3 regions of the Bradyrhizobium sp. C-145 genome follow, and region 2 is predicted to be linked to each of the others. Evidence: predicted binding sites of a transcription regulator. Region 2 holds the regulator's gene; each other region holds the start of a gene.
The links. Region 2 encodes HrcA, which represses chaperone genes, less so after heat shock. Its sites were predicted from a motif close to GTTAGCACTCNCNNNNNGNGAGTGCTAAC; they were not measured.
Positions count from the first base shown of each region.

Region 1: a site for HrcA is predicted at 1,508-1,536, ahead of LRP30_RS03215 (co-chaperone GroES). Genes of this name have one in related genera too.
Region 3: a site for HrcA is predicted at 1,812-1,840, ahead of LRP30_RS05090 (co-chaperone GroES). Genes of this name have one in related genera too.

Region 1 is NZ_CP088150.1:704,824-708,099, forward strand. It holds gene LRP30_RS03200 (hypothetical protein) at 92-367, shown strand; partial or broken gene LRP30_RS03205 (IS701 family transposase) at 388-821, opposite strand; partial or broken gene LRP30_RS03210 (hypothetical protein) at 962-1,232, shown strand; gene LRP30_RS03215 (co-chaperone GroES) at 1,576-1,893, shown strand; gene groL (chaperonin GroEL) at 2,033-3,276, shown strand, end outside.
Region 2 is NZ_CP088150.1:9,492,686-9,495,961, reverse strand. It holds gene rdgB (RdgB/HAM1 family non-canonical purine NTP pyrophosphatase) at 1-5, opposite strand, end outside; gene rph (ribonuclease PH) at 16-729, opposite strand; gene hrcA (heat-inducible transcriptional repressor HrcA) at 897-1,985, shown strand; gene grpE (nucleotide exchange factor GrpE) at 2,082-2,699, shown strand; gene pncA (bifunctional nicotinamidase/pyrazinamidase) at 2,768-3,276, opposite strand, start outside.
Region 3 is NZ_CP088150.1:1,087,144-1,090,419, reverse strand. It holds gene LRP30_RS05100 (protein phosphatase CheZ) at 157-936, shown strand; gene LRP30_RS05095 (hypothetical protein) at 1,095-1,616, opposite strand; gene LRP30_RS05090 (co-chaperone GroES) at 1,933-2,229, shown strand; gene groL (chaperonin GroEL) at 2,373-3,276, shown strand, end outside.

The DNA.
Region 1 (3,276 bases), 740 kb from region 2:
CCGCGATCCAGCGAATGGCGCTTAATGCCGATATGTGCGACTATATGGAATGGTCAAAAAGAAAGGTCGAAGGCCAACGTCGGGAGAAGCAATGGCAACCGCTCTCGACCGTTGGGACGAGGAAGGCGGAGCGCAGGAGCTGGCGTGGCCTTCACCCTATGAAGCCAGCGATTTGCGGGATGTGGAGCGCAGAGTCCTGGAATGCCTGGGTGCCGCCCTTGTCAGCGAATGGAATGATCTGCCTACTGACGTCCAGCGCAGGCTCTTCGAGCAGGCGGCCTCGGGCAAATCGCACGACGCCACCCTGTTGAAGACGCGGATCGCCCGTTTCCTGCACGATCATAAAGACGCTTCGCGTGTGCGCTGACACTACCTTGGCCGATTCGTTCACGCCGTTGCTTTTCGCTGACCCGTCTTCTGCAGTATGGGTATCGCGGATCTGATGGCCGAAGAATGAGAGCGACGATGGTGGAAGCGTGGCCGGTAGGCTGGGCTGAAGTGGTGGCCATCGATTCTTTTTTCCGCCCCGTCTTGGCAATGCGGCAGTGCTGCAAGAAGGCGTAAGCAATCATCGTCATAAGAGCGTGACGGTGAGGACCGTGCCAGGACCGTCCCTCGAAGTGATCGAGACCGAATTCCTCTTTCAACTGTAGATGCGCTTGCTCGCAGATCCATCGCGTCTTGACGTTTGCAGCCAATCGCCGCAGGTCTATCTCGGATAGCAATTCTTCTCTCCGAGTCGCGATGCTCGCCGATTGCCAACTCGCATTTTTTCACTTGGCATCAGCAAGCATCTCGTCCGCCGGCATCGACAACAAATCCGCGATGTGTATTGCCTGTATTTGGTGACTTCGCAGCCATCTCATGATAAAGAGATAGCTAATCTCGGCACAAAGAGCACTGTAATCGGATTGCTTCACGATAGCGCCGATGCAAAGCTGTCTCTGAAGGATAGCCGATCATGACCATGCGCTCCCGACGCGAAACGGTCACCTTCAAGCATCCCTTCCGGATCAAGGGCATTGACCGCCTGCTGCCTCCGGGCGCCTACGAGGTCATCACCGATGAGGAGATGATCGAAGGATTGTCGTTCGCGTCGTTTCGCCGGGTTGCCACTATGATCACGGTGCCGGCGGCGCCGCCGCGCACTTCAACGATGGAGAGGATTTCCATCAATTCCGGTCGATTTGGCTGACGCTCAGCGCATTGATGCCGACGCGCCTCGTGAGTGACGAGCCACTCGATCTCGACAAGCACCGCTGAGTGGCTGCACAAGAAGCGACCGACGTCCGGCGTATTCTGGCGCATGTCGAGAGCAACGCAAAGCCCCTGCGCGATGGGAAGCTTTCTTAAATCTGATGACGCGGCGTCAAACGACTTTCGCACCACACAGCTGGCCTTCACCGGATCCTTAGCCGCCGCGGTCTTGGCAGCTATTTCGTGATGCTCTGAGCAAAATATCGTTTCGGGACGGGCTTGTACGTCCCCTTGCGGCGGCTTATGTGCTGTTAGCACTCGCTGGCCACGACTGCCATTTCGTCCAAAGCAACAACAACGAGAAAGCAGGAGGACAGCATGAAATTCCGTCCGCTTCACGACCGCGTTGTGGTCAAGCGTATCGAAGCCGAAGAGAAGACCGCTGGCGGCATCATAATTCCGGACACTGCTAAGGAGAAACCCTCGCAGGGCGAGATCACGGCGGTTGGCCCAGGCGGCCGCGACGAATCCGGCAAGCTGATTCCCATCGATCTCAAGGTTGGCGACCGCGTCCTGTTCGGCAAGTGGTCAGGCACGGAGATCAAGCTCGATGGTCAGGAACTACTGATCATGAAGGAAAGCGACATTATGGGCGTTCTCACCGAGCTGACCGCCGCCAAGAAGAAGGTCGCCTAAGCGCCAGTCTGTTTTCCTTATCCTAAGCAGCCAGCGTCTCGAAGGAGAAGGATAAGGCCCGGAAGTTGAAATCCCGCCCCTTAAGAGCTTGCCGAGTCGCGCGGTCTTTCGGATTTGACAGTTGAAAACGGAGATCATTATGTCGGCCAAAGAAGTCAAGTTCGGCGTCGATGCCCGCGACAGGATGTTGCGCGGTGTCGAAATTCTCAACAATGCAGTTAAGGTCACGCTCGGTCCCAAGGGCCGGAACGTCGTGCTCGACAAGTCGTTCGGCGCCCCCCGCATCACCAAAGACGGCGTCACCGTCGCCAAGGAGATCGAGCTCGAGGACAAGTTCGAGAACATGGGCGCGCAGATGGTGCGAGAAGTTGCCTCCAAGTCGGCAGATGCAGCCGGGGATGGCACCACCACCGCGACCGTGCTCGCGGCTGCGATCGTGCGCGAAGGCGCGAAGGCGGTTGCCGCCGGTATGAACCCGATGGACCTGAAGCGCGGTATCGACCTCGCGGTCGACGCCGTCGTCGCGGACCTCGTGAAGAACTCCAAGAAGGTCACCTCGAACGAGGAGATCGCCCAGGTCGGCACCATCTCGGCCAATGGCGACGCAGAGATCGGTAAGTTCCTCTCCGACGCCATGAAGAAGGTCGGCAACGAAGGCGTCATTACGGTTGAGGAAGCCAAGTCGCTCGAGACCGAACTCGAGGTCGTCGAAGGGATGCAATTCGACCGCGGCTACATCTCCCCCTACTTCGTCACCAACGCCGACAAGATGCGCGTCGAAATGGAAGATACCTACGTCCTCATCAATGAAAAGAAGCTGTCTCACTTGAATGAATTGCTTCCGCTGCTGGAAGCCGTGGTCCAGAGTGGCAAGCCGCTTGTGATTATCGCGGAAGACGTCGAAGGCGAAGCGCTTGCGACCCTGGTCGTGAACCGTCTGCGCGGCGGTCTGAAGGTCGCGGCCGTGAAGGCGCCGGGCTTCGGCGATCGCCGCAAGGCCATGCTGCAGGACATCGCGATCCTGACTGGCGGCCAGGCGATCTCGGAAGACCTCGGCATCAAGCTCGAGAACGTCACGCTCAACATGCTCGGTCGCGCCAAGAAGGTGATGATCGACAAGGAGAACACCACCATCGTCAGCGGCGCCGGCAAGAAGGCCGACATCGAGGCGCGGGTGGCGCAGATCAAGGCGCAGATCGAGGAGACCACCTCGGACTATGACCGTGAGAAGCTGCAGGAGCGTCTCGCCAAACTCGCGGGCGGCGTCGCGGTGATCCGCGTCGGCGGCGCGACCGAGGTCGAGGTGAAGGAGCGCAAGGACCGCGTTGATGACGCGATGCATGCGACCCGCGCGGCCGTCGAGGAAGGCATCCTGCCGGGCGG
Region 2 (3,276 bases):
TGCATGGCCTATTGACTACGCTACCGCCAGTTTCTGCAAGTCTACCAGACGCGCGACGCCCTTGCGCGCCAGCGCCATCAACGCCAGGAACTCGGTTTCGGTGAACGGCTCGCGTTCCGCGGTGCCCTGCACCTCGATGAGGCGGCTGTCGCCGGTCATGACGAAATTGGCGTCGGTCTCGGCTTCCGAATCCTCGGCGTAGTCGAGATCGAGCACCGGCGTGCCGTTGTAGATGCCGCAGGAGATCGCGGCGACGTTGTCGCGCAGCACGTTGGTCTTGATCATGTTGCGCGCCTTCATCCAGTTGATGCAATCGGCAAGCGCGACCCAGGCGCCGGTGATCGAGGCCGTGCGGGTGCCGCCGTCGGCCTGGAGCACGTCGCAATCGACCGTGATCTGGCGCTCGCCGAGCGCTTCCAGATCGACGATGGTGCGAAGCGAGCGGCCGATCAGACGCTGGATCTCGACGGTGCGGCCGCTCTGCTTGCCGGCGGAGGCCTCGCGGCGGGTGCGTTCGGAGGTTGCGCGCGGCAGCATGCCGTATTCGGCGGTGACCCAGCCGCGGCCCTGGCCCTTCAGCCACGGCGGCAGGCGGTCTTCCAGCGTGGCGGTGACCAGCACATGGGTGTCGCCGAATTTCACCAGGCACGAGCCTTCCGCATATTTGACCACGCCGCGCTCCAGCGTCACGGGGCGCAATTCGTCGGGCGCACGGCGGCTTGGCCGCATGGGAAATCCTCCAAAACTCACGGGAAAGGCTGTTCGCGGTGCTTGTAGGAGGGGCGAGGGTAGGCGGCAAGGTTTTTTCACCCCCTGATGTCGAGCCTGTAAACGCCACGCTTGTCAGAAGCGCCCGGGATGGACAAATTATGAGTATCTGAGAGGAGTTACCGTCTGTGGCCCATCACGATCCGATCCATCTGATCGCGCCGCGCGCAGGCCTCGCCCAGCTCAACGAGCGTTCCCGCGACATCTTTCGTCAAATTGTCGAAAGCTATCTCGCGACCGGCGAGCCGATGGGCTCGCGCAATATCTCGCGCCTGATCGCGATGCCGCTGTCGCCGGCCTCCGTGCGGAATGTCATGGCCGATCTGGAACAGCTCGGCCTGATCTATGCGCCCCATACCTCCGCCGGCCGGCTGCCGACGGAACTCGGTCTGCGCTTCTTCGTCGATGCCTTAATGCAGGTCGGCGACCTCAACGAGGCCGAACGGCAATCCATTCAGAGCCAGCTCTCTTCCGTCGGCGAGGCGCAATCGGTCGAGGCGGCGCTGGACCAGGCCCTGATGCGGCTGTCGGGCCTGACCCGTGCCGCCGCGGTCGTGCTGACGCCGAAATCCAATGCGCGGCTCAAGCACATCGAATTCGTCCGCCTGGAACCGGAGAAGGCGCTGGTGATCCTGGTTGGCGAGGATGGCCAGGTCGAAAACCGCGTCCTGACGTTGCCGCCCGGAGTTCCCTCCTCGGCGCTGACCGAGGCCGGCAATTTCCTCAATGCGCGGATTCGCGGCCGCACGCTGGCCGAGGCGCGGCTCGAGCTCGAGACCGCGCTCGGGGAGGCCCGCGCCGAGCTCGATCAGCTGACGCAAAAGGTGATCTCGGCTGGCATCGCAAGCTGGTCCGGCGGGGAGAACGAGGACCGCCAGCTCATCGTCCGCGGTCACGCCAATCTGCTGGAGGATCTGCACGCGCTGGAGGATCTGGAGCGGGTGCGCCTGTTGTTCGACGATCTCGAGACCAAGCGCGGCGTCATCGACTTGCTCGGCCGGGCCGAGACCGCCGAAGGCGTGCGAATTTTCATCGGGAGCGAGAACAAGCTGTTCTCGCTGTCGGGTTCCTCCACCATCATCTCGCCCTATCGGGATGCCGCCGGCCATATCGTCGGCGTTCTCGGCGTGATCGGCCCGACGCGGCTGAATTATGCCCGCGTGATCCCGACGGTGGACTACGCCGCCCGTATCGTCAGTCGCCTTTTGGGGGGCTGACCGGCGTTTCCTCCGATCACAGGCGCTTGATTTTCGTAAGCTTAGGCACGATATCCGGGCCAACAATCCCCTGAGACGAGTTCGAGAATAGAGCCGATGACCGATCAAGACCGGCAACCCGAAGACACGACCGCGCCGACCGGCGAGCCCGTGGTGTCGAAGCCCTACATCATGCCCGACGATCCCGAGCCCGGTTCGGTCGAGACGCTGCAGAAGGAAGCCGCCGAGGCGCGCGACCGCATGCTGCGGACGCTGGCCGAGATGGAGAACTTGCGCAAGCGCACCACCAAGGAAGTCGCCGACGCCCGCCTCTACGGCATCACCGGCTTTGCCCGCGACGTGCTCGACATCGCCGACAACCTCCAGCGCGCGCTCGATGCCGTTCCGGCCGAGGCGCGTGCCGCGGCCGATCCCGGCCTGATCTCGCTGATCGAGGGCGTCGAGCTCACCGAGCGCTCGCTGCTCAACGCGCTGGAAAAGCACGGTGTGAAGAAGTTCGATCCGCAGGGCCAGAAGTTCGACCCGAATTTCCAGCAGGCGATGTTCGAGGTGCCCGATGCGTCGGTGCCGTCGGGCACCGTGGTGCAGGTCGTGCAGGCCGGCTACACCATCGGCGAACGCGTGCTGCGTCCCGCCCTGGTCGGTGTCGCCAAGGGCGGCGCGAAGGCTGCGGCCGCGGCCAACAACAATGAGTCGAGCGGCGCGACGAATTGAGTCTCACGGCTTCGCCGTCATTCCGGGTTCGACGCTTCGCATCGCCCCGGAATGACGGTGCGAAACTCTTACGCGCTCACCGCGATATCGGCAGACTGAATCCGCTTCACGCCGGCCTTGGCCATATCGGCCCAGGCCTTTGCCAGCGAGCCCTGCGTGTCGATGCCGCGGCAGGCGTCCTCCACCACATGGACGTCGAAGCCCGCCTTGCGCGCATCGAGCGCGGTCCAGGCGACGCAGAAATCTGTCGCGAGGCCAGCGACGAAGACGCGCTTGATCTTGCGGCCCTTCAGGTATCCGGCAAGGCCCGTCGAGGTCTTGCCGTCGGCTTCGAGGAAGGCCGAGTAGCTGTCGACGTCCCTGTGAAAACCCTTGCGGATGATGAGTTCGGCGTGCGGGATCGCAAGGTCCTTCGACAGCGCGGCACCGTCGGTGCCCTGCACGCAATGGTCCGGCCACAGCACCTGCTTGCCGTAGGGAAGATCGACGGTCTCGAACGGCTTCTTGCCGGAATGCACCGACGCGAACGAGATGTGGCCGGGCGTGTGCCAGTCCTGCGTCATCACCACGTTCGCAA
Region 3 (3,276 bases), 1.1 Mb from region 2:
CGATCAGCGTTTATTTTCGATGAACGCAGCGCAGCCATGGTTAATCGCTTCTTTGCGCGCCGTCGCGCGACGCCGCACGACAGTTCCGGCTGTGAACTTCGTGTTAAATCGCTTCTGCCTACAAAGACGCGTGAATGAGGTGGGGGGAGTATCCTGATGGCTGTTCACCGCAAGCGTTTTCGCGTCGAAGATATCGCCGGTGGCGAGATGCCGATTCTTGACGTAACCGAAGAAGCAATCCCGATGCATAGCGAGATCATGGCCGAGCTGCGTGCGATCCGCGCACAGATGGCGAAGGGCACTATGCCCCTGTCCGGCAGCGCAGCCATGGCGGCGATCGACGCCTCCACCGCCCACGAGCTATCGGAAGCTCGTACCATGCTCGAGACCTACCGGGCGCAGATCGAGCAGTGCGAGAAGCTGAAGGTCGAGCTCGACCTCATCCACGACGCCATCGACCGCACCAAGCGCGAGATCGCGACGCTGCACGGCAAGAGCTTCGACGGCGGCGAAATGGCCAAGGTCAATGGCGAGCTCGGCGCGGTCGTCGGCGGCACCGAGCAGGCGACGCAGCAAATCCTCGAAGCCGCCGAGTCGATCGACCAGGCGGCCAGCGCGATGTCCAAGGTGCAATCGGCCGATCAGCAGAAGCGGCTCGCCGACGACATCCAGGAACGCGTCATCTCAATTTTCGAAGCCTGCAACTTCCAGGATCTGACCGGCCAGCGCATCAGCAAGGTCATGACCACGATGAAGTTCATCGAGCAGCACATCAATGCGATGATGGAGATCTGGGGCGGCGTCGACGCGATCAAGGCCCATGTGCCGGCGCCTGTCGACAACCGCAGCGATGACGAAAAGCTCCTCAACGGCCCGAAACTCGCCGGCGACGTCGGCCATGCCTCGCAGGACGATATCGACGCGCTGTTCGACTGAGCGGACTTGTCATTCTGAAAAACAAAACGCCGGCGCAAGCCGGCGTTTTTTGTTTGCTGTCATTGCGAGCGTAGCGAAGCAATCCAGACCGTCACCGTGGAAAGACTGGATTGCTTCGCTACCGCTCGCAATGACGCGTGGTTAGGCCGGAATCCCGGTCACGCCCTCGGCGCGCAGCGGACGTAGACCATGTTGCCGTAGCGGGTGGCGGCGTCCTTGTCGATGAAGCGGGTGATCAGCACGCGGCCATCGAAGGAGATGATCTCGCGGTCCTGCTCGCCCGGCGTCGGGCCGGCGGGGCCGATGTAGTTCTTGCCGCTCGGCGAGCCCTTCAGCCGCAGCTCCTGCGGGGTCGCCTGGTCGGCCAGATGCATGATCACGCCGCCGGAGGAGCCGGCAGTGATCACATAGGGATTTTTGCACTGCGCCCGGGCGGCAGCCTCGGTGCGGGCGCGGTCGGCCGGGTTCTGGAACGAGGCGAGGCCCCAGCGGCCGACGATCTCGTCGGAGCGGATCGTCGCGGGCATTTCCGGGCCGGTGCCGGGCTCAGCCTCGGGCGGCGGCGAAGACGACGAGAAGGACGGCAGGCTCATGCCGCCGCCGCAGGCGCCCAGCGATAGCGCCAGACAAGACGCGGCGGCCAGATTGGCAACCGTGCGCGCGCGAGCTGAACTGATCATGGCATTCCCCCGAACAAGACCATGGCCGCACCCCTCCCGCAGCCAAGCGCAAAACCGCCGCTGGAGCAATGCCGTCGTTTGATACGCCGGCGCCCCGAACGAGTTTCCAATGCCACCATCCTATATCCGCCTCACCAATCGCTTAACCACCTTTGCTTGACAGGATCGCGGCCAAGCCATATTTCCGGGCGCACTATTAGCACTCGGAAAGCCCGATTGCTAAGCGTGCCGTTCGATCCTCGGGAAGAGGGTGGACCGAAGCGCCGCCCCAACCCACTTCCACTACTTCCGAAGCGAGCCTCCAAAGGGAAACGTCATGGCTAAATCCAAATTTCGTCCGCTGCATGACCGTGTCGTGGTCAAACGTATCGACGCCGAGGAAAAGTCCAAGGGCGGCATCATCATTCCCGACACTGCCAAGGAAAAGCCCTCCCAGGGCGAAATCGTCGCCGTCGGCCCGGGCGGCCGCGACGAGACCGGCAAGCTGATCCCGATCGACCTCAAGGTCGGCGACCGCGTGCTGTTCGGCAAATGGTCGGGCACCGAGGTCAAGATCGAGAACGAAGAGCTCCTGATCATGAAGGAGTCGGACATCATGGGCGTGCTGGCCTAAGGCCATCCGTCTGAACGGCCGCTGAATGTCATGCCCGGATCGCGCGATCCGGGCATCCATCATTCCGCCGGGTTCGACTTGCGGACCCGGGATTGGTGCAACACAAGCGGCAGATACATCACGAAACACGAGGGATTGCAGAAATGGCTGCCAAAGACGTCAAGTTTTCCGGAGACGCGCGCGATCGCATGCTGCGCGGCGTCGACGTTCTCGCCAACGCCGTCAAGGTGACGCTCGGCCCGAAGGGCCGCAACGTCGTCATCGAGAAGAGCTTTGGCGCACCCCGCATCACCAAGGACGGCGTCACCGTCGCCAAGGAGATCGAGCTCGAGGACAAGTTCGAGAACATGGGCGCCCAGATGGTGCGTGAGGTCGCCTCCAAGACCAACGACCTCGCCGGCGACGGCACCACCACCGCGACCGTGCTGGCCCAGGCCATCGTGCGCGAAGGCGCCAAGGCGGTTGCCGCCGGCATGAACCCGATGGACCTCAAGCGCGGCATCGATTCCGCGGTTGCGGCCGTGGTCAAGGATATCGAGAAGCGCGCCAAGCCGGTCGCCGCCTCCTCCGAAGTCGCCCAGGTCGGCACCATCTCGGCCAACGGCGATGCCGCCATCGGCAAGATGATCGCCCAGGCGATGCAGAAGGTCGGCAACGAGGGCGTCATCACCGTCGAGGAGAACAAGTCGCTCGACACCGAGGTCGACATCGTCGAGGGCATGAAGTTCGATCGCGGCTATCTCAGCCCCTACTTCGTCACCAATGCCGAGAAGATGACCGCCGAGCTCGAGGACGCCTACATCCTCCTGCACGAGAAGAAGCTCTCGGGCCTGCAGGCCATGCTGCCGGTGCTCGAAGCCGTGGTGCAGTCGGGCAAGCCGCTCGTCATCGTCGCCGAGGACGTCGAGGGTGAGGCGCTCGCCACCCTGGTGGTCAACCGCCTGCGGGGCGGCCTCAAGGTCGCCGCCGTCAAGGCGCCTGGCTTCGGTGACCGCCGCAAGGCCATGCTCGAGGACATCGCGATTCTCACTGGTGGCCAGCTCATCT